Lentilactobacillus curieae: one gene and its partner. The protein of the gene in region 1 interacts with the protein of each later gene in a pairwise test. Links are inferred from orthologs where the notes say so. Each region holds a gene or a part of one and is shown on either strand. Other genes may lie near its edges.

Region 1 (3,128 bases):
TCCTTCAAAACTGCCTGAAGTCGTTCCTCAAATTCACCACGGTATTTCGCACCGGCAATTAGTGACCCCATATCTAATTGGTAGATAGTCTTGTCCTTCAAATTTTCGGGGACATCATTTGAAGCAATTCGCTTGGCTAAGCCTTCGACCACTGCAGTCTTACCAACACCAGGTGCCCCAATCAAAACGGGATTATTTTTATTCTTTCTGGATAAAATCGTCACAACTTCAAGGATTTCTTGGTCACGACCAATTATTGGTCCTAACTTATTTTCTCTAGCCGCTTTAACTAGATCAGTTCCGTACTTTTCAAGCGACTGGTATGAATCCTCTTGGTTCTTATTGACAACTTTTTGGCCACCACGAATGTTTTCAACTACGTTTTGAACCTTTTGTTCCGTAACGTCTTGACTTGCTAAGTAGTCCTTAAACTTATCCCCATGAAGTCTCATCAAGGCAATTGTTAAGGTGTCTACCGCAATGAACTTGTCATCAAACTTATTTTTTACTTGTTCAGCGTTTTGTAAGAGTTCGTATAGATTTGCGGACAAAGACTGCCCGTATGTGATGCTAGAACCTTCGACGACGGCAATTGCATCAATTTCCTTGTCAAGCTCGCGTTCCAAAGCGTTTAAATCCAAACCAAGTTCAGAATAGATTTGGCGGGCTAACTCACCTGGTTGAACTAGAGCTTTAAATAAATGAGCAACGGTGATATTTTGCTGTTTTCTCGTTACTGCAATTTGTTGTGCTGATGAAATAGCAGTCGAAACTGCTTCGGTTAAATTATCAGGATTCAATTGTTTGTCACCCTTTTTCTTTGTATTAAAAAAGTTTGAAATAAACATATATTTCAAACTTCACTGCATATATTCTAACAAATCGGCCTAAAAGTAAACAATTATTTGACCAATTTTGACTTTTATTTTTCAGCGTATAATTTTGCGATTTCCACGATGACATCAACCGCTTTCTCCATTGTTTCTTCAGACACATACTCAAAGCGTCCGTGCATGTTTTCCCCACCAGCAAAAATATTTGGCGTTGGTAATCCCATATACGAAATCTTTGAGCCATCTGTCCCACCACGAACTGGGAAGATGTTTGGAGTAACCCCAACGTTTTCCATTGCCTGCTCCGCAACCTTAACTACCGTTGGATCTTTAGCAACAACTTCCCCCATATTGTAGTACTGGTCCTTTAATTCAACCTTCACACGGTCGACGCCAAAGTCACGGTTCATCTGATCAGCAATTCCAGTAAACAACCGTTTTCTGGCCTCGAAGCGATCTCGATCATGATCACGAATGATGTAAGTCAATTCAGAATGATCAACAGACCCAGAAAAACTATCGATGTGGAAGAAACCTTGACGACCTGACGTTTTCTCTGGTCGGTCATACGTTGGCAACTGGTCATGAAAGTCCATTGCAACCTGGATTGCGTTGACCATAATCCCTTTGGCCTCAGCGGGATGAACATCAGTACCAGTTACGGTTACCTTAGCTGCGGCTGCATTAAAAGTTTCGTAATTCAAATCTCCAAGTGGCCCACCATCAACTGTGTACGCAATGTCCGCACCAAAGTCATCAACATCAAAATGGTCAGCGCCTGTTCCGATTTCTTCATCTGGTCCAAAGCCAATCTTGATAGTTCCATGTTTTAGGTCTGGATGGTCTTTAAAATATGTGATCATTGAGATGATTTCTGCCACCCCAGACTTATCATCCGCACCAAGTAGAGTTGAACCATCAGTGGTTATCAAAGTCTGGCCAGCATATTTCTTTAAACTAGGAAAGACTGCTGGATCAAGCTGATATTCACCTTTGTCATCTAAATTGATTACAGACTTACCATCATAATTTTCGATGATTTTAGGACTGATGTTTTCAGCGTTAAATGCTGCAGTGTCTACGTGAGAAATAAACCCAACTGCTGGGACTTGCTTATCTACGTTACTCTCAAGAGTTGCATATACGTAGCCACTTTGTTTATTAATGTGAACGTTGCTTAAACTCAAGTTTGTTAACATCTGCTCAAGCATTTTGATAAATTCAACTTGATTGCTTGATGATGGAATCGTGTCTGAATTTGGATCAGACCTGGTATTAATTTTCACAAATTTCAAAAAATTAGGGATAAGTTCTGCATATTTTGCCATGATAGTTCCTCCAATTATTTAAATGTAAATGGATCTGTATTAATTTTTGATTCAATGATTTCAATGTCCCAGTCATCAGCCGCTTTCCATTGGTTAAACAGGTCAGCAAGCTTTGCTTTGCAAACACTTTCGATGTGGTGGCCGGGATCAATAACTGGCATATCGGCTGCTAGCATATCATGTCCAGTGTGGTAATAAACATCCCCAGTCACATAAACGTCAGCCCCCAGTTTTTGGGCAAGTGGGTAAAATTTACCACCATCTCCTCCAAGAACGGCAACTTTTTTCACCGGTTTACTTAAATCATTCGCAATCACTCTTAGACCTTGGACCTGGAATTTATCCTTCACAAGTTGAACAAATTCATCCAAACTCATTTCACTTTCCAAATCACCAATCCGCCCCATAGTGTATTGATGCTGCTTATCTTGCACCTTAATAATGTTATAGAGTGGCTTATCAAGTGGATGCACATCATGAAGTGCGTGCATAACCGGCTCCAATTTGCTCTTAAATAGTTCAAATTCTAATCGGGCGTCTTCTCGTTCTGTTGGTTCCCCAACGTTGCCAATTTCTGGATTTGAGAATGATTTAGGGACATAGTAAACCGTCCCGTCAATTTCATAAGTATAGCTAGTATATTCACTACTATTGACTTCAGCACCAGCATCAACTAAGGACATCCGGACAGCTGCCGAATAAACCTTAGGTACCTGCACCGTTAGTCGGTAAACCGGATCTGCATATCCAGGAACCATCCCAGATAGATCAGTTAACCCTAATTGTTCTGCTAGCCAGTCATTCATTCCACCATCCGCAAAATCCAGATTGGTGTGCGCAGAATAAACGGTAATGTGATTTTGTAATAAGGTGGCATACATCTGATTTTGTGGGATCGATAAGTCCAGATTTTTAGCAGGGTGAAACATCATTGGATGATGAGCAAAGATCAAGTCAACACCGTTAA
Region 2 (3,108 bases), 270 kb from region 1 along the record:
GTTGCTGAAAGACTTTCAAACTTGTTAAACAAGCCAGTTATCTTTGTACCTGTTACTGAAGGTGCTCAACTTGAAGAAGCGATTGACAAAATGGACAACGGTAGTGTTCTCTTATTTGAAAACACCCGTTATGAAGATGTTGTTAACGGCGAATACGTTAAGCGCGAATCAGGTAACGATGCAAAGCTTGGCGAATACTGGGCTTCATTAGGTGACGAATTTGTCAACGATGCATTTGGTACTGCTCATAGATCTCATGCATCAAATGCCGGTATTGCTGAAGCAATGCATAAAGATGGCAAACCAGTTGCTGCTGGTTTCTTAATGGAAAAAGAAATCCAATTCTTGGGTGAAGCAGTTAACAGTCCGAAACGTCCATTTGTTGCCATTTTAGGTGGTGCCAAAGTTTCTGATAAGATTGGTGTTATCGACAACTTGCTCGATAAAGCTGATAAGATCATTATCGGTGGTGGAATGACTTATACATTCTATGCTGCTAAGGGTATTAAGATTGGTAACTCACTTGTTGAAGAAGACAAGATTGACGTTGCTAAGAGCATTCTTGAAAAGGGTGGCGACAAAATCGTGCTACCTTCTGACAACGTTGTTGCTGAAAGTTTCAGTAACGATGCCAACCACAAAGTCGTTGAAGGCGACATTGACGATGGTTGGATGGCATTGGACATTGGTCCTAAGTCAGTTGAAGAATTTGAAGCTGTTCTTAAAGATGCAAAGACTGTTGTTTGGAATGGACCTATGGGTGTGTTCGAAATGGAAAACTTTGCTAAAGGAACCCTTGAAGTTGGCCAATTCCTTGGTGGTTTAACTGAAGCTACTACAATTGTTGGTGGTGGTGATTCAACCGCTGCTGTTAAGCAATTAGGTGTTTCTGACAAGCTTACCCACATTTCAACTGGTGGTGGAGCTTCACTTGAATACCTTGAAGGTAAAACCCTTCCAGGAATTGCTGCAATCGACAACAAATAATCATTGAAAAGTCTGGCATTTGCTAGGCTTTTTTATTTTGCATTTTAAATTGGTATATGTTTATTTGTGGCTTTGATGGCGGATATTCGGTACAATAGTACTAACTAATGTATAAGGGACTGATCAAGTAATGAGAACTCCATTTATCGCAGGAAATTGGAAGATGAATCTTTCCGTTAAGGAGGCAGTTGATTTCTTGAATCAATTGGCTGGCAAGCTACCAGATCCATCAAAAACAGAAACGGCCATTGCGGCATCACCGTTATTTTTAGAGAGTATGGTTGAAAATAGTGGGGATTTACCACTAATTATTGCCGCTGAAAATTGTTTTTACGAAGATTCTGGTGCTTATACAGGTGAAACCAGCCCGTTAGCACTTGCTGAGATGGGGGTAACTCATGTTATCATCGGCCATTCAGAACGTCGTAAGTATTTCAAAGAAACTGATGATATCATCAACAAAAAGGTTCAAGCAGCATTTAGAAACGGTTTAACTCCAATTATTTGTTGCGATGAAACTATGAGTCGCCGAGAATCACCTGATCGAATCTCATGGGTGGTTAGCCAAGTAACCAATGCTTTGAAGGGAATTTCCGACGAACAAGCACGGACTATTATCGTCGCTTACGAACCTAGTTGGGCGATTGGTAGTGGAAAGACTGCTAGTGCATCTGAAGCCGAAGAAGGATGTTATTTAATTAGACAAACCATTGCTGACTTATACTCAGATGAGATTGCCAACGAAGTAAGAGTTTTATATGGCGGTAGCGTGAATGATAGCAACTCTGCCGAAATTTTATCTCAAAACGATATTGATGGAGTTTTAGCTGGTGGAGCAAGTCTTAAGCCAGATTCATTTTTAAAATTAGCTAACTTCCTTGAAAAATAGTCCGCTAGTTGAGTATTTTATATTGAAAGTTTACTGAAAAACAAATAGAATTGAATTGAGCCTTGTACAAAAGGTCACAACTTTCGTTAAGGAGAGAAAAAAACATGTCAATTATTTCTGATATTTATGCTCGTGAAGTCCTAGATTCACGTGGTAACCCAACTGTTGAAGTTGAACTATATACTGAAGCAGGTGCAATGGGTCGTGGAATCGTTCCTTCAGGTGCTTCAACCGGTGAACACGAAGCTGTTGAACTTCGTGATGGTGATAAGGACCGTTACATGGGCAAGGGCGTACAAAAAGCCGTTGACAATGTAAACAACATCATCGCTAAAGAAATTGTTGGTTACGATGTAACTGACCAATTAGCTATCGATAAAGCAATGATCGAATTAGATGGTACTCCAAACAAGGGTAAGTTAGGTGCTAACGCAATTCTTGGTGTTTCATTAGCTGCTGCTCGTGCTGCTGCTGACGAACTTGAAGTTCCATTGTATAACTACCTTGGTGGTTTCAATGGTCACACATTGCCAACACCAATGCTTAACGTTATCAATGGTGGAAAGCACGCCAACAACAAGGTTGATTTCCAAGAATTTATGATCATGCCTGTTGGTGCCCCAACTATCAAAGAAGCTATTCGTTGGAGTTCAGAAACATTCCATAACTTAAAGAACCTTTTGAACGAACGCGGTTACTCAACTGCTGTTGGTGACGAAGGTGGATTTGCTCCTGACTTAAAGAACAACGAAGAACCATTCGAAATCCTTGTTGAAGCAATTCAACGTGCCGGCTACAAGCCAGGTAAGGATATTGCAATTGCTTTTGATTGCGCATCATCAGAATTCTACAACACTGAAACTAAGAAGTACGACTTAGTTGGTGACGGTAAGTCATACACTGCTGAAGAATTCGTTGGTTTGCTTGAAGAAATCGTTGACAAGTACCCAGTTATCTCAATCGAAGACCCATTGGATGAGAATGAATGGGAAGATTGGCAAATGGCTACTGAACGCCTTGGTAAGAAGGTTCAAATCGTTGGTGATGACTTGTTCGTTACTAACACTGACTACCTTAAAAAGGGTATTGACAGTGGCGTAGCTAACTCAATCCTAATCAAGCTTAACCAAATTGGTACTTTAACTGAAACAGTTCACGCTGTTGAAATGGCTAAAGAAGCTGGTTACACTGCAATCATTTCTCACCGTTCAGGTGAAACTGAAGACACAACT

Evidence for each region.
Region 2: the proteins of pepT (region 1) and tpiA interact in binary tests that used the Escherichia coli proteins (3 or more experiments, as listed by UniProt). The link is inferred for Lentilactobacillus curieae from one-to-one orthologs.

Annotation. Positions count from the first base shown.
Region 1 is NZ_CP018906.1:1,929,362-1,932,489, forward strand. The notes cover bases 43-2,833. They hold pepT (peptidase T), read right to left. Parts: upstream 2,162-2,833; coding sequence 923-2,161; downstream 43-922. Other genes in these bases: clpB (ATP-dependent chaperone ClpB), read right to left, coding at 43-800; PL11_RS09370 (Nif3-like dinuclear metal center hexameric protein), read right to left, coding at 2,176-2,833. Also shown: more of clpB, read right to left, coding at 1-42; more of PL11_RS09370, read right to left, coding at 2,834-3,128. UniProt on the Escherichia coli protein: Cleaves the N-terminal amino acid of tripeptides.
Region 2 is NZ_CP018906.1:1,655,975-1,659,082, forward strand. What follows is about bases 226-2,996. They hold tpiA (triose-phosphate isomerase), read left to right. Parts: upstream 226-1,117; coding sequence 1,118-1,876; downstream 1,877-2,996. Other genes in these bases: PL11_RS08010 (phosphoglycerate kinase), read left to right, coding at 226-987; eno (phosphopyruvate hydratase), read left to right, coding at 1,981-2,996. In the rest of the region: more of PL11_RS08010, read left to right, coding at 1-225; more of eno, read left to right, coding at 2,997-3,108. UniProt on the Escherichia coli protein: Involved in the gluconeogenesis. Catalyzes stereospecifically the conversion of dihydroxyacetone phosphate (DHAP) to D-glyceraldehyde-3-phosphate (G3P).